Regions from separate parts of the Mesorhizobium sp. ESP7-2 genome, predicted to be linked through region 2. Evidence: predicted binding sites of a transcription regulator. Region 2 holds the regulator's gene; each other region holds the start of a gene.

Region 1 (5,613 bases), on a different contig from region 2:
TGGCGGCTACGGCAATCCCTATGGCGGCGGCTCGTTCGCGTCCGGCCGTGGCGGCGGCCAAGGGGCAGGAAGACAGAACCCGTACGGTGCCTCGCGCTTCGACAATGTTGGTGCCAACACGGAAAAATCCGGCGCCTTCTCGAACACCTATTCCACGCCGGGCTGGCAGCGCGCACAGGCCAACCGCACCGAGGCGACCGACCGCAACTGGGGCACGCGCTCGGGCCATCAGGTCGAACGCATCGGCTATGGCGAAACAGACTCCGGCTACGGCGCCGGCCGCACCAGCGTCAAGGGCCGCACCATCGACGGCGAACTGGTCGCCAAATCCGTCTCCGACACGCCGTCGGCCTTCAACGTCGGCGACCGCGTCTTCCACCAGAAATTCGGCAACGGCAACATCGCGGCCATCGAAGGCAACAAGCTGACGATCGACTTCGACAAGGCCGGCCAGAAGCGCGTGCTGGACGGGTTTGTCGCGGCGGTGTGAGTTGAATGCGGCTGGCCTCGCAAAGCTGGCTTTCCGCCTCAATCCACCTTCTTCTCGCCCTTTTCCCCGGCCTTCACGATATCCCCTGTCGTAAACAGGATTTCCTTTAGTTCCACGCGCCAGTCCGTCTTCTGGCGCAGCAGGAATTCGAGGTCCATGCCGAAATGCTTGAACTCTTCGCTCTGCGCATTCTTCATGATCGCCTTGGCCTGCGGATCCTTCTCCACCGACATGCGCTGTTCGTACCAGCCGATCGCTTCTGCCTCCTCGATCAGCGAGGTGATCATGCGGGCAAAGGTCCGCACTTCCTGCGACAGTTCTTCCGGCGGTTCGTGATACTGGTCGAAACCCATGTCGTCCTCCCTCGACGGCTCGCGAATGGAGCCAGGCATTGGCCCGCTTCCATGAATGCGTGGGACGCGCCGCGGGTTCCGGGATCGCGGCCACAATTCTGGAACGGCGAGTAGGCAGGCTACTTTACGACACCGGCGCCGCACCGCCCTCTTGCGTGCGCCGCGCGATGAATGCGTCGAGCACGCCTGACGTGGCGGCGGCCGCTGCCGGCGGCTCGAAATCGGCAAGGATGCGCTTCCAGATGCCGGTGGCGCGTTCGGTCGCGTTCTTCGAGCCGCTTTGCGTCCAGTTGCCGAAATTCGACCAGTCGGCCACCAGCGGCTCGTAGAATGCGGTGCGGTAGCGCCCCATGGTGTGGCCGGCCGAGAAGAAGTGGCCGCCCGGCTGCACTTCGGCGATCGCCTCGAAGCCTATTGCGTCGTCGTCGCCGGGAGTTGCGACACAAAGTTCCGCCACCGTCTGCAGCGCCTCGATGTCGGTGACCAGCTTTTCCAGGGAAACACTCAAGCCCCCTTCCAGCCAGCCGGCGGCATGGATGCAGACTGTGGCGCCCGACAGCACCGAGCCCCACAGCGCGAACTGCGTCTCGTGCGCGGCCTGCGCGTCCGAAATGTTGGCAGCGCTGCCGCCGCCCGAGCGCCAGGGCAGACCGGTGAAGCGCGCCAACTGGCCTGCACCGAGCGTGGCTTTGACGTGCTCCGGCGTGCCGAAGGCGGGTGCTCCGGATTTCATGTCGACATTGGAGGAGAAGGAACCGTAGACCACCGGCGCGCCCGGCCGCACGATCTGCGCCAGCGTCAGCCCGGCCAGCGCTTCGGCATGCTGCAGCGTCAGGGCGCCGGCCACCGTGATCGGCGCCATCGCACCGGCCAGACAGAACGGCGTGATGATCAGGACCTGGCCCGCCTTGGCGAAATCGATGATGCCTTGCGCCATCGGAATATCGAGCTGGCGCGGCGAGTTGGTGTTGATGACGGTGTAGCAATGCGCGCCCGTGCGGAACTCGTCTTCGGACAGCCCGCGGGCCAGCCTGATCATCTCGAAACTGTCATCGACCTGCGGCGTACCGCGTGCGAACACGAACGGGAATTTGTCGGAGAGCGTCAGCTGCGCCCGGTTGACGGCATAGTGGCGGAAGCGATTGTCGATGTCCTGCGGCTCGATGCACGGCCCCAGCATGTGCAACACATCGAAATGTTGCACCAGCTTCATGAGCTCCTCGAAGGCGGCCAGCGTTCCGGGCCGCCGGCCGCGGTCGAGATCGGTGACGTTGGGCGCGCCGGAGCCCGCCAGGAACGTCATCGAGCCCAGTTCGAGCGACAGATCGCGAGCACGCGCGCCCGCATTGGCGTGGATCGATCGTGGCGCAGAGGCAAGTGCGGCCAGCACCATGTCGCGGCCGATGCGCACCATGTCGGTGTCGGGATCGACCAGGGCGCCGGCGCGGGCGAGCACCTCGCGCGCCTGCGGCAACAGCACCTTGATGCCGAGCTCCTCCAGCACGCCCAGCGCCGTGTCGTGGATCGACGCCACCTGGTCGTCGGAAAAGATCGGCTGCGGCAGGAACGGGTTCTTCAGCGACCGGTAATTGGGCTTGCGGCTTGATTCGCTGCCGGCCTCGCCCATGCGTCCGCGCCGGCGTTCGCGCCTGCTGTCTCGTGCAGCGTCATTGATCATCAGAAACTCCTCCTCATTGCCGCATCGCCTTGCCCTGGGGATCATAGGGCGAGGCCGCGATGACCCGCGCAGTCCGCTCGACGCCGACAATGTGCACGTAAAGCGCCGTCCCCTCCCCGGCGAAATCGTCGTCCACCAACGCCAGCGCGACGCTCTTGCCGATCGTGTAGCCAAATCCGCCCGAGGTGACGAAGCCGACGCGGCGGCCTCAAGGATTCCTTCCTGGTGAGTTCGAAGCGGCACCCTAGTACGCTGGCGGACCGGCATCGCGCACTGTCACGCAAGCATCATGTTCACGCCTTAGATCGCTTTCGGGGAGGCACGCGCGGCACCGTCGATGCGACACCTCTTTCCGTTTTTGTCCTTCGGCCGCTCCGGCATGCTTCGTCACAAAGAGGATTGTCCATGAAACACCCGCACCGAACCGCCTCGCTCGGCGTCGCGCTGGCCTTGTTCTCCGCCCTCACCCCGGCGCTTGCCGACGGCGTGGCTTACATCAACAAGGGCCTGGTCGGCGTCGGCCGCATGCCGGCCGACCAGCGCGATAAGTTCGGCGAGACCTTTGGCTCCGCCTCCGGCATGGCGATCGACACATCAGGCTGGACGCATGAAGCGGGTACCTACAAGGGGTCGCTCTGGCTCCTGCCCGACCGTGGCTACAACGTCGGCGGCACCACCGACTATCGCCCGCGCCTCAACGCCGTCGGCATCGAATTCACGCCTGTCGCGCCCGACGCCGGCCAGGAGCAGACGGGCGTCAAGGCGACGCTTGCCGACACGATACTGCTCACCGATGACAAGGGCGTCGATGCCACCGGCCTCGATCCATTGTCGGATGTACGCGCCGCGGCCGGCGACATGCCGATGCTGCCCGTCGCCACCAACGGCAAGCTCGCTCTCGACAACGAGGCCATCGCGCGGCTGCCCGACGGTTCGATGTTCATCTCCGACGAGTACGGCCCCAACATCTACAGGTTCTCCGCGCAAGGCCGCCTGATGTCGGCGACCCAGCCGCCGGCGGCCCTTGTGCCGATGCGCAAGGGAGCGCCGAACTTCTCCTCCGACAATCCCGGCCCGGGTGCCGCCGACCCTGATCCGAAGGATCCCGACACCGGCCGCCAGAACAACCAGGGCCTCGAAGGCATGGCGATGACGCCGGACGGCAAATTCCTGATCGCCGTGCTGCAGTCGGCGCCGAGGCAGGACGGCGGCGATTCCCCAGCGACGCGGCAGAACACCCGGGCGCTGGTCTACGATGCCTCCGACCTCGCCCATCTGAAGCTCGCGCATGAATATGTCGTGCCGCTGCCGGTGTTTAGGGATGCCAAGGGCAAGACCAAGGTCGCTGCGCAGAGCGAGATCATGGCGCTTTCGGACACGTCCTTCCTGATGCTGGCGCGCGACAGCGGCAACGGCCAGGGCCTGAAGAAGGGTGACGCTTCGCTCTACCGCCAGATCAACATCGTCGACGTGTCCGGCGCGACCGACATCGCGGGCGGCCCCTTCGACGCGGCCGACAAGCCGGTGGCGCCCAAGGGCGTGCTTGATCCCTCGGTGACGCCGGCCAAGCTGACGCCGTTCATCGATATAAACGACGCCGCGCAGCTTGGCCGCTTCGGCCTGCACAATGGTGGGGCGAAGGACCGCAACGAGCTTTCGGAAAAGTGGGAAGCGATGTCGGTTGCCAGCGTCCTCGACCCGAAGCTGCCCGACGACTATTTCCTATTCGTCGCCAACGACAATGACTTCCTCGCCCAGGACGGCTTCCAGGTCGGCGCGCCCTACAAGGCCGATGACGGCGCCGATGTCGACACCATGTTCCTGGTCTATCAGGTCACGCTGCCCGGCCTCGGCAAGAAGTAACGATCACTGCACAAGCGGGCGCGCGCCTGGCGTGCCCGCTTGTGCAGGTTGTGAAGGCTTGCTTCAAGAACTCCGCATCCTTTGGCACGCCCGCATCGATTGGCTCGGCCGTCCTGCTCGATGACCTTGCCGGCAGCCGACACCGCGCACGAAGCTCCCCGCCCCCGCATCGACCTGTTCGGTTGAATCATGCGATCATCGCGCACCGGACTCGAGATAGGCCTTATCGCCCATGGACGAAAATGCCCGCGCGTCGGCGCACCGGCGACCTGACCAGCGGCCCGATCCCACGCACGCTGCTGCTCTTCGCCTTGCCGGTGCTCGGCTCCAACGTGCTGCAATCGCTGAACGGCTCGGTCAATGCCGTCTGGGTGGGCCGCTTCCTCGGCGACTCGGCGCTGACCGCGACATCCAACGCCAATCTCGTTCTGTTCCTGATCCTCGGCACTGTGTTCGGCATCGGCATGGCGGCCACCATTCTGGTGGCGCAGTCGGTCGGCGCCCGCGACCTGCCCGAGGCGCGCCGCATCGTCGGCACCAGCGCCACTTTCTTCTTCCTCGTTTCGGTGGTCTTCGCGGTCTGCGGCTGGATCTGGGTCGATGCCATCCTGGGCGCGCTTGGCACGCCGGCCGACGCCTTGGCGCTCGCGCACTCCTACCTGCGCATCATCTTCGTCGCCGTGCCGATGATGAACCTTCTGTCCTTCGTCATGACCGTGCTGCGCGGCGCCGGCGATTCACGCACGCCCTTCATCTTCATGGCACTGGCGGTCGTTCTCGACATCGCGCTCAATCCCTTGCTCATCCGCGGCATCGGCCCGTTTCCCGAACTCGGCATCGCCGGTTCCGCCACCTCGACGCTGATCGGTCAGACCGTCAGTGTCATCGCCATCCTCGTCGTGCTCTACACGCGCAAGCATCCGTTGCGGCTGGCCGGCGCCAATCTCGTCCTGCTGCGCCCGGATCCGGCGCTGCTGCGCATCGTCGTCTTCAAGGGGGTGCCGATGGGTCTGCAGATGATCGTCATCTCGGCGGCGGCACTGACGGTCATGGGCATCGTCAACTCGTGCGGTTCGCAGGTCGCCGCCGCCTACGGCATCGCCGCGCAGCTCTGGACCTACATCCAGATGCCGGCGCTCGCGATCGGCGCCGCGGTCTCTTCCATGGCGGCCCAGAATGTCGGTGCCGGCCGCTGGGACCGGATCGGCCGCGTTGCCGCTTCCGGCGTC
Region 2 (5,613 bases):
GACCAGGAGATTTTCGCGCCTGGCGTGCAGGCAAGGGCGGGCGCGGGAAAGAACGTTGCCTGAGACCAAGATCGAACCCAATCACTCCGACGGGGCATGACATACTACCCGCCAGATTTCGGGCCTCCTGCTAGAGCATGATGTCGAAAAGTGTGAAGCGGTTTTCGGACGACATCATGCTCTATCTCTTCGATTTAGAGAAGGATTCAGATTTCAGGTCGATTCGACCTAAAATCATCCGGCTCTAAGCCCCCGTCGGGCGGCGGTGCGGTCCGCCGTGCGCCAGTACCCACAACCGCGTTCAGGCCGGGTAGAGCGCCGCAGCCCAGCGGCAGAAGGTCTGCACCGCGTCATTGCGTCCCGCCCCGTCGGCCTGCACCATGTAATGCGCGCCACTTATGGGCAAGCGGTGCGGCAAGGGCGCTACCAGTTGGCCGGAATCGAGAAACGGCCTGGCGAAACTCTCCAGAACGATCATGGCGCCGCCGCCCGTGGTCATCGCCCAGAGCGCGAGCAGCGATGAATCGTAGCGGGCACGCTGCGGCGGGGCCGGGAGGGCGAGGCCGAAATGATCCGACAGGCGCTGCCACTCGGTCTCAAACCCGATCACATGGTGCAGGCAGGCAAAGGGGAAGTCGCGGATGTCCCGGCGCCCCGCCAACCAGGCGGTGTCGGCAGGATGGCAGACGACGATCGCGGATTCATGGGCCAGCAGTTGAACCGCACCCTCGGGCCAGTCGCCGTGCCCCCAGCGGATGTCGACATCGCTGTTGCCGGCTTCAAAACGATCGGACCAGACGAAGGTGGAGAGTTGGATGTCGATCTCTGGATGGGCCTGCCGAAAATCGGCCAGCCGGGGCGCGAGGATCAACGCCGCCCAAGTGATCGAGGCGCGCACCCGCACCACCCGCCGCGATGGGCGCGCGAAGAGACCGTCCGTCGCCCGCTGCAACTCGGCGAAGGACTGACGCACCGGCTGGGCATAGGCCTGGCCGATATCCGTCAGCGCAACGCCGCGCGGCAGCCGCTCGAACAGCCGCGCGCCGACATGCTTTTCCAGCAGGCGGATATGCTGGCTGACGGCCGCTGCGGTCAGGTTCAGCTCAGCGGCCGCGGCGGTGAAACTGCCATACCGCGCCGCCGCCTCGAAGGCGAGCAGCCAGGTCGGGTGCGGTGTTTTCATGAGATCTTACCGTCAATTAAAATGACCCCAATACCTGAAAAGATATTCTTTGTGTTGTCAATTTCCGAGCAATACCCTGCGCATGAACCACGGCCGGAAAAGAGCGACATCGATGTCAGACCGGAAGGAATGGAACCACGTCCCCGACAGCCTGCCCATTGAGATTGCGCCGGTCTGGCGCTGGCCGCTGAACCTCGCAGCGATCTTTCGCTGGTATGTCGGAAGCTGGCTGCCTGTCTCAATCAATCTCGTCATCGTGGGGCTGGCCTTCGCGGCTTATGCCTTGGCCAGCCCCACGCTTGCCCAGGCGAAGGAGCCCGGGCTATGGATCGTGTTGATCTGGCTACGAAACTTCGGCCTGACGGTAGTTGTAGCGCAGGGGCTGCATCTTGTTTTTCACCGCCACCAGTTGCAGGGCACCGACAAGAAGTTTGATCCGCGCCCCTACCCGCGCAAGGGGCGCGCCTTCAGTTTCGACAGCCAACTGGCCGACAACGTGTTCTGGTCGCTGGCTTCGGGCGTAACGATCTGGTCGGCATACGAGGCGCTGGTCTGGTGGGCGATGGCCAATGGCTATGCGCCGACTCTAACATGGTCCGGCCACCCGGTCTGGTTCGTCGGCCTCTTCCTGTTGATCCCGATCTGGGAGAGTTTCTACTTCTACTGGATTCACCGGCTGCTCCATACGAAGCTCCTTTACCGCATCCACGCGCTGCATCACCGCAATATTGATGTGGGGCCGTGGTCGGGCCTTGCGATGCACCCGGTTGAACACATTTTCTATTTCGGAACCGCGCTGGTCCATTTCGTTGTTCCGTCCAGCCCGGTGCATCTTATCTGCCACCTGATGTTCTATGGCCTTTACGCCATTACCACCCATACCGGGTTCGAAGGGCTCTGGCTGGCCGGGCGCAAGCGCGTCGACCTGGGCACCTTCCACCACCAGCTTCATCATCGCTACTTTGAGGTGAACTACGGCACGCTGGAAGTGCCATGGGACAAGTGGTTCGACACCTTCCACGATGGCACTGAATCGGCAAAGGCACGGATGAAGGCGCGTCTTGCCGCGCGGCGCCGGCTATAGGTCACGCCGGCGGAAGGGGCACGTGATATAAGTCCTCAGGCAGGTTTACGCCGCAGACCGCCCTAGCCCCCGATCTCTTTACCGCAAGGCCGGCGAGGCGCTGGGTTATGGGCTGGGCAGCCTGTTCGCGCTGATCGATCCCGCACCGGTCGCCATGGTCGGCGTCAGCGCCGCCGCCTTCGACCTGATCGAGCCGGCGTTGCGCGAGGCCATCGCCCAGACCGCCGGCGGCCAGCATTCGGAATCGATTTCCTTCGACACCGAGCCGAACGAGCTGCCGCTCATTCGCGAAGGCTGCGCCATGCGCGCATTGACTTTCGTCGACCAGGAGATTTTCGCGCTGAGCGTGCAAGTGAGAGGGAGTGCCGGGAAGAGCGTTGCCTGAAACCGCGCAACGCCTTGCACTCCGGGAAACGCATGGCCGGACGCCATGACTGCGCGTCCCAACTGCTTGACTGGGCGTCCCAAGCTATTGACGGCTTCGATGACAGTGACACCCATGCCGTGCGATCGGTGTGACGCCGACGCTGGGGGGAGTGGAAAGTTCGACACCGGTTCAGATGCGCAAACCCGACAGCACGCTCGACATGGCAACGGCACAGCGAGTTGAATGGCCATTTCCGCGAGGCGAGGCATGTTTCGCTGCACTCGCGCTGGCTGAGCGGCGCTTTAATCCTCGCGGATCGCGTAGCCCGCGCCGCGGATGGTGCGGATGACGTCCGGCATGCGGCCATTGTTGACCGCCTTGCGCAGCCGACCGACATGCACGTCCACGGTGCGCTCGTCGATGTAGATCGTCTCGCCCCAGACATTGTCGAGCAGCTGGCTGCGCGAGAACACCCGGCCGGGATGGCGCATCATGAATTCCAACAGCCGGAACTCGGTCGGTCCGAGCCGGATCTCGCTCTTCTTGCGATAGACCCGGTGCGATTCGCGGTCGAGCACGATGTCGCCGACCTTGAGCACGCTGGACAGCACTTCCGGCTTGGCGCGGCGCAGCAGCGCCTTGACCCGGGCCATGAATTCCGGCGTCGAGAACGGCTTGACCAGATAATCGTCGGCACCGGTCGAAAGGCCGCGCACGCGGTCGCTCTCCTCGCCGCGCGCCGTCAGCATGATGATCGGCAGCCTCTCGGTCTCGGGCCGCATTCGCAGGCGCCGACAGAGCTCGATGCCGGAAACCGCCGGCACCATCCAGTCGAGCACCAGGAGGTCGGGCACGTTCTCCTGGAGGCGGATCTCGGCTTCGTCGCCGCGTGTCACCACCTCGACCTGGTAACCTTCCGATTCCAGATTGTAGCGGAGGAGCACGCCGAGCGGCTCCTCATCCTCCACCACCATGATGCGTGGCGCGATCATCGATTGATCATCCCTGCCGTCAAGCCGCCGGCACCGACATCGCCGTCTCGTCCTGCTTCGGACGGTTGGCGGGCAGTTGCGTGCCGGTCAGCACATAATACGCATTCTCGGCGATGTTGGTCACATGGTCGCCGATGCGTTCGAGGTTCTTGGCGCAGAACAAGAGATGCGTGCAAGCCGTGATGTTGCGCGGATCCTCCATCATGTAGGTCAGGAGTTCGCGGAACACCGAGGTGTATTTGACGTCGATGCGTTCGTCGTCGTTCCTGAGCTTGGCGAGTGCGGCGGCATCGCCGGCCGCATATTCCTCGACCATGCCCTGCACCTGGATCAGCACCAGCTGCGCCATGGAGTCGATCGAGTGCGACAGGTCGCGCGGCGTGGCGGTGAGGCCGACGGAGCCGACGCGCTTGGCGATGTTCTTGGCAAGGTCGCCGATGCGCTCGAGATCGCCCGCCATGCGGATCGAGCCGACGACATGGCGCAGATCGTCGGCCATCGGCTGGCGCTTGGCGATCAGGGTGATGGCGCGGTCGTCGAGTTCGCGCTGGCGCGCGTCCATGATGGCGTCGTCGGAGACGACGCGCTGTGCCAGCGCGTTGTCCGAATTCAGCAGCGCCTTGGTGGCGCCACCGACCATCGTGCCGGCGAGATCGCCCATGTCGCTGATCAGCCTGCTGATCTGTCCGAGATCCTCGTCGAAGGCTGCGACTGTGTGTTCGGCCATGATCCTGGTCCTCGTATGCGTGAGATCAGCCGAAACGGCCGGTGATGTAGTCCTGCGTGCGCTTCTCGCGAGGCGACGTGAAGATCTTCTCGGTCTTGTCGAATTCGACCAGTTCGCCCAGATACATGAAAGCCGTCTGCTTCGAGACGCGCGCGGCCTGCTGCATGTTGTGGGTGACGATGACGATCGTGTAGTCGGCCTGCAACTCGTCGATCAGTTCCTCGATCTTGGCGGTGGACAATGGGTCGAGCGCCGAGGCCGGCTCGTCGAGCAGGATGACTTCCGGCTTCACCGCCACGGTGCGGGCGATGCAAAGCCGCTGCTGCTGGCCGCCCGACAGGCTGAGGCCGCTGGCGTTCAGCTTGTCCTTGACCTCGGTCCACAGTGCCGCGCGCTTCAGCGCCTGTTCGACACGGCCGTCCATCTCGGCCTTGCTGATCTTCTCATAGAGCCTGACGCCGAAGGCGATGTTCTCATAGATCGACATCGGGAATGGCGTCGGCTTCTGGAATACCATGCCGATCTTGGTGCGCAGCAGGTTGAGATCCTGCGAGCGGTCGAGAACGTTTTGGCCGTCGAGCAGCACCTGACCCTCGGCGGTCTGCTTGGGGTAGAGCTCGTAGATGCGGTTGAAGACGCGCAGCAGCGTCGACTTTCCGCAACCCGACGGTCCGATGAAGGCCGTCACGCTGCGCTCGGGCAGCGACAACGTGATGTCCTTCAGCGCCTTCGACTGGCCGTAGTAGAAATTGAGGTTCTTGACCTCGATCTTCGCCTTGGCGGCTGCCTCGGTGGCAATCGTCATGTCTGGAGACAACATCTGGCTCATTTGTCCTCTCTGCGTCCGGTCAGGCTGCGCGCAAAGATGCTGAGCGCGAGAACCGTCAATGTGATTATGAGTGCGCCGGTCCAGGCCAGCTGCTGCCATTCCTCATAGGGGCTGAGAGCGAACTGGAAGATGGTGACCGGCAGGCTGGCCATCGGCGCGTTGAGATTGCTCGACCAGAACTGGTTGTTCAGCGCGGTGAAGAGCAGCGGCGCCGTCTCGCCGGAGATGCGGGCGATCGACAGCAATATGCCGGTGACGATGCCGGAAAGTGCGGCACGGTAAGCCACTGATTTGATGACCACCCAGCGCGGCGCGCCGATCGCGGTGCCGGCTTCGCGCAAGGCGTTCGGCACCAGGTTGAGCATGTCCTCGGTGGTGCGCACGACCACAGGGATGACCAGGATGGCCAGCGCGACGGCGCCGGCGATCGC
Region 3 (5,613 bases), on a different contig from region 2:
ACACGGGAGGCGGAAGCGCTTCTGGCTTCACACGAAAGGTTCTAGAAAAAACCTCCGGCCCTCCGTTCAGCCCCCAGCTGGGACCGGCAGATTGGCCGCGTCTTTACAGCAATCCGCTGATAAAGCAAGGGCAAGCGGCGTCCCCGATGTCGCAGCCACCGGAAAATCGAGTAGCGGCGCCGGCAAGGCCTGGCGATTTTCCCGGCAACCGGCGCTTAACCACAATATCAGCTTGCGTCGTGTTGAGTCCGGCCGTCAACGGTCGATTCATCATGCAACATGCAAAAGACCGGGCAACCGCGCATATCAAGCGGCAAGCATTTCCGGGGGTAAGGATGCTTCTCAACAGATTCTGGCGCTCGAAGAGCGGCAATTTCGCGCTTCTGATGGGGTTGGGGCTGCCAGCCATTCTGTCGGCCGTGGCCTTCGCGACCGATGTCTCGACCATGATGCGGGCGAAGAGCAACCTGCAGAATGCGCTCGATGCGGCAAATCTTGCCTCGTCGCATCTTGGCGATCTGGACATTACCCGCACCGACGCCTTCAACCGCTATTTCCAGGCCAACATCGTTGGCCATGGCGAACTCGTCAACGCGCAGGCGACGCTGACCGTCGACAAGGGCGTCAATTTCATCAAGACCAAGGCGGTCGCCTCGGCCGACGTCAATCTGAACTTCGCTTTCCTGTTCGGCCAGAGCAAGCACATCGTGGTCGATGCGTCGGCGGTCGAATCGAACAACCAGCTCGAAGTCGTGCTGGTGCTGGACAATACCGGCTCGATGGCCGGCGCCCGCATGACGGCGCTCAGGGCCGCGACCAAATCATTGCTCGACACTCTCGAATCGACAAAATCGCCGACGCGCCAGGTCCGTGCTTCGCTGGTTCCCTTCGTCACGGCCGTGAACGTCAACGGCGACGGGTTCGACCCGTCCTGGATCGACATGGACGGCAAATCCTCGACCAACGGCATCAATTTCCCCGTCATCGACGGCAAGCGCCCGAACCACATGGCGCTGTTCAAGCAGCTGAAGGACACCGGATGGGCCGAGTCCGGATGGAACGGCACGGGATGGAAGGGCTGCGTGGAGGCGCGGGCCGGCGCCTATAACATTTCCGACACGCCGCCCGACCCGGCCAAGCCCGACACGCTGTTCGTTCCCTATTTCGCGCCGGATGATCCGGGAGATGCGCAGATGCCGTCCAGCTCCTACGGCAATCAGGCAAAATACTACAACAATTCTTATCTCGCCGACACCGGCGACACGGTCAAGCTGGACAAACAGAAAGGCAACAACCGGCTCGGCATCGACTTCAGTGGCCTCGACAGCGATCCCGACAAATCCACCAAGGAAGAGGTCGCGAAATATGTAGCGCCCGTTAAGGAACTCATAACCGAGACCGGTTCCGCGATCACCGTTGGTCCCAACCGTTCCTGCCCTACCCCTGTCGTTCCCTTGACCGACGATTTCGACAAGCTGCGCAAGGCGGCAAGCCAGATGACCGAGTGGAATGGTTCGGGCACCAATGTGTCGGAAGGGCTGTCCTGGGGCATGCGGGTGCTCTCGCCCGGCGCGCCCTATACCGGCGGTGCGCCGTTCAAGACGCCTGGCATCAGCAAGATCGTGCTGTTGCTCACCGACGGTGAGAATGTCGTCTATGGCGCCAGTGATGAACAGCCGACGAAGTCCGACTACACATCCTATGGCTATCTGGCGGGTGGCCGCTTCGGGTCGGATAACCAGGCGACGGCGGCCCGCAATGTCGACGGCTGGACCAAGAGCGTCTGCACGCAGTTGAAGAACGAGGGAGTGCAAATCTACACTCTGGTGCTGCAATCCGAGACCCCCGCCAACCGCACGCTTTACAGCGCCTGCGCTTCCGACCCGAGCGATTATTATGCCGTCAACGACCCGGCCAAGCTGCCGAACGTCTTTCAGCAGATCGCCAACAAGTTCTCGAAACTGCAACTGACGAATTGAGCGCCGACACCGAGGGGCGCGCGCATTACTGAGGGGATCGAGACCCTCAGCTCGTATGGGCGACAACCTTGCCGACCGTCTCGGGGAAGAAGTCGGGCGCCGCATGGCGCTTGCCGAACATCATGTCGTACTGGATCAGCCGGAAATCGCGGATCGCCGGGTCGATCTCCTGCTGTCGCGCCCAGTCGGACGTGGCCTCACCCGTCGGCGTGAGCAGCAGGTTGCGGTCGACAACGCGATAGCGCTCCCGCATCTCGCCCAGGAAGCCGGTGTAGTAAGGGTGGGTGATGCCCGCCGCGGTGAGGATATGATAGGGGAGGAAGGCAGGGCTCACCGTCCCCAGATTCTCGACCGGGCCTGAGCGGTTCGACCAGATGATCAGCGGTGTCGCGTGATGTTCGAGAGCCGCCTCCGGTGTCGGTTCCCTGCGGGGCGCGACGTTGTCCTTCAGGAAGCCGGTCTCGACATAGACCGGTCCAAGTGGCGGCAGATGGTCGCCGAAAAAGACGACAATCGTCGGCCGCTCGCGCGTCTTGGCCCATTCGACCAGCCGTTCGAGGCCGTGGTCCGCGTCGGCTGAACCCTCGGCATAGGAGAGCAGCGACTCACGCGCCCACTGGCTGATCGGGGCTTGCACCGAGTGGGTCGGGTTGGAATAACGTCTCGGTTCATAGGGGCCGTGGTTCTGCAGGCTGACCGCGAAGAAAAACACGGGGTCGTCGCTGGCATCGGCTTCGCGGATGATTTCGTCGGTCATCGCGGCGTCGGATGCCAGCGGTCCGCGCTTTTGCATGGGCGGCAGCGTCTCTTCCGATTTGAAGTCGTTGAAACCGAAATCGGCATAGACCGCGCCGCGATTCCAGAACCAGTTGGTGCCTGGATGGATGGCGCGCGCCTTATAGCCTTCGCTCTTCAGGAAGGTCGCCATCGACGGTGTCGGGGTGCGCACATATTGCTGGTAGGGGATGCTGCCGGCCGGCAGGAAGGCGTTCGAGAACCCGGTCAGCGCCTCGAATTCGATATTGGCGGTCATGCCGCCGAATTCAGGCGAGAACATCGAACCCGAGCGAAGCGCCCGCACATTGGGCATCGGATCGGGGGTGATGGTGACGCCGGGCAGCTTGGTCGGATCCCAGAAGGATTCGCTCATGACGACGATGATGTCTGGCTTCTGGGCCGGCACCGAGGCGGTCACATTGGTTCGGTCAATGGCCGCAATAGCCTTGTCGGAATAGCCTGGCGGGGCCGAGACGTGCGCCATCGGCACGTTGAGCGCGAAGGCGAGCGCAAAGCCATTGGAGGCGTAGTTTTCCTTCTGGTCCCACATGATCGGGATGATCTGCAGCCGGTCCCGCGTCCACGAGAAGGTGGCATAGTCCATGATCGAGACGAAGAAGGCGAGCAGCGGCACCGCCAGCGTCAGCCGGGCAAGGCGGCCCTTGTGGCTGAGGGCCGGAACCTTGCGGCGCCAAAGCCGCCAGCCGTAGACCAGCAGGGACAGGCCGGCGACGATGCCCACGACCATGGCGAGCGCGGTCATAGGCCGGTCGCGCACAAGGAGCGGCAGCAGGGCGAAGATCTGGCGGGCATAGAGAAAATCGGTCGGGTAGAGCGGATCGCCGAGATAATGCGATTTCTGGTGGCCGACAAAGGCCAGCGACAGGGTCAGCGGCGCCACGATCATCAGGCTTTGATGACTGCGGCCGAGCACCGCGTCGAGGCCGATCAGGATCAGCGCGAACACGACGATGGTGGTCCAGCCGGGCTTGAGCGGCTGCAGGAAGAAGGAAACGGTGCCGGCGACATCACCCCGCACGATCAGTTCGATGGCGAACACCAGGACAGCCGAGATCGCCAGGCTGATCAGTCCGTAGCGGACGACCGGCCATTTCCGGCCCGGCAGATAGCCCGTGGACGGATCGTCTTCCAGGAATTGCGGCGCGGCGTTGCCGGTACGTTTGAAACTCTTTGCCACTTTAACTTCCCACCCAAAGACGACCCACGTCATTCGATTGTCATATAATTGTCACGCAAGGCTAGCGCCTGTGGCGGAAATAAGAAGAGCCAGCAAACGATTCGTGAGCGGTTTTCATCAGGTGTGATCGCCAAAAAGCCTTTTGGAACAGGCACGCGCGCGCGGATACGGCGTTCGGCATGGGCTGAAGTGGCTTGACTTGGCAGGCTGCCTTGCGCCACAGGCAGGGAAAATTCGTAGTATCAGGCAAGCAAAACCAGTCTGGGGAGCCCTCGCATGGCCGTTGCATTCACCTTTCCGGGACAAGGCAGCCAGGCTGTCGGCATGGGCAAGGATCTCGCCGATGCTTTTCCCGAGGCACGTAGGATTTTCCAGGAAGTCGACGACGCGCTCGGCGAAAACCTGTCGAAGCTGATCTGGGAAGGTCCCGAAGAGACCTTGACGCTGACGGCCAACGCGCAGCCGGCGCTGATGGCGGTGTCGTTGGCGGCGATCAGGGCGCTGGAAGCGCGCGGTTTCTCGCTGAACGACAAGGTCGCCTATGTCGCCGGCCACTCGCTGGGCGAATATTCGGCACTCGCCGCCGCCGGCTTCGTTTCTGTTGGCGATGCCGCCCGTCTGCTGCGCATTCGCGGCAACGCCATGCAGGCAGCGGTGCCGGCCGGCGAAGGCGCCATGGCGGCGATCATCGGGTTGGAGCAGGCCGATGTCGAAGCTGCCTGTGCCGAGGCCGCAAAGGGCTCGATTTGCCAGATCGCCAACGACAATGGCGGCGGCCAGCTGGTCATCTCAGGTGCGAAGGCCGCGGTTGAGCTGGCAGCGAAACTGTGCACCGAAAAGGGCGCCAAACGGGCGCTGATGCTGCAGGTGTCGGCGCCCTTCCATTCTGCGCTGATGGCACCTGCGGCCAACGTCATGCGCGAGGCTCTTGCCGGCGTGGCAAAGACTGCGCCAGTCGTTCCCGTCCTTTCCAACGTATCGGTGCAGCCATCGATCGATCCCGACGAGATCGCCCGGCGTCTGGTCGAGCAGGTGACCGGTCGCGTGCGTTGGCGCGAAACTGTGGAATGGTTCGGCGCCAACGGTGTCTCGACGCTTTACGAGATCGGCGCCGGCAAGGTGCTTTCGGGACTGGCTCGTCGCATCAACCGCGACATCGCCACCGCCTCTGTAGGTTCCGCGGCCGAGGTCGAGGCGGCATTGGCGGCGCTTGCATAAAACGCCATTTGATACCATCCCTATATGGGGTGCCCTCTTCTCAACCTGGAGACAAAAATGTTCGAATTGACCGGCCGCAAGGCGCTTGTCACCGGCGCATCGGGGGGCATCGGCGAGGCGATCGCCAGGGTGCTGCATGCACAGGGCGCGATCGTCGGCCTGCACGGCACGCGCGTCGAGAAACTGGAGACGCTGGCCTCCGAACTGGGCGACCGGGTCAAGCTGTTCCCGGCCAACCTGTCGAACCGCGACGAGGTCAAGGCACTCGGCCAGAAGGCGGAGGCCGATCTCGAGGGCGTCGACATCCTGGTCAACAATGCCGGCATCACCAAGGACGGCCTGTTCGTGCGCATGTCGGACGCCGACTGGGATACGGTGCTGGAGGTCAATCTCGCCGCCGTTTTCCGGCTGACCCGTGAACTGACCCACCCGATGATGCGC

The links. The regulator PhoB, encoded in region 2, activates phosphate uptake and scavenging genes when phosphate is short. The targets are predictions, from matches to a motif close to TGTCATNNANCTGTCAT.
Region 1: the regulator PhoB is predicted to act here: its motif matches at 2,796-2,812, upstream of LB543_RS32275 (esterase-like activity of phytase family protein).
Region 3: the regulator PhoB is predicted to act here: its motif matches at 3,993-4,009, upstream of LB543_RS00115 (LTA synthase family protein).

What each region holds. Positions count from the first base shown of each region.
Region 1 is NZ_JAIUGQ010000067.1:4,968-10,580, forward strand. It holds gene LB543_RS32255 (ATP-dependent helicase) at 1-490, shown strand, start outside; gene LB543_RS32260 (hypothetical protein) at 529-843, opposite strand; gene LB543_RS32265 (trimethylamine methyltransferase family protein) at 968-2,521, opposite strand; partial or broken gene LB543_RS32270 (glycine cleavage T C-terminal barrel domain-containing protein) at 2,535-2,729, opposite strand; gene LB543_RS32275 (esterase-like activity of phytase family protein) at 2,927-4,384, shown strand; gene LB543_RS32280 (MATE family efflux transporter) at 4,627-5,613, shown strand, end outside.
Region 2 is NZ_JAIUGQ010000025.1:33,055-38,667, reverse strand. It holds gene LB543_RS21800 (ROK family protein) at 1-63, shown strand, start outside; gene LB543_RS21795 (LysR family transcriptional regulator) at 302-1,183, opposite strand; gene LB543_RS21790 (sterol desaturase family protein) at 1,296-2,267, shown strand; partial or broken gene LB543_RS21785 (sugar kinase) at 2,320-2,652, shown strand; gene phoB (phosphate regulon transcriptional regulator PhoB) at 2,937-3,626, opposite strand; gene phoU (phosphate signaling complex protein PhoU) at 3,646-4,353, opposite strand; gene pstB (phosphate ABC transporter ATP-binding protein PstB) at 4,379-5,182, opposite strand; gene pstA (phosphate ABC transporter permease PstA) at 5,179-5,613, opposite strand, start outside.
Region 3 is NZ_JAIUGQ010000001.1:20,629-26,241, forward strand. It holds gene LB543_RS00110 (pilus assembly protein) at 336-1,979, shown strand; gene LB543_RS00115 (LTA synthase family protein) at 2,026-3,987, opposite strand; gene fabD (ACP S-malonyltransferase) at 4,231-5,172, shown strand; gene fabG (3-oxoacyl-[acyl-carrier-protein] reductase) at 5,230-5,613, shown strand, end outside.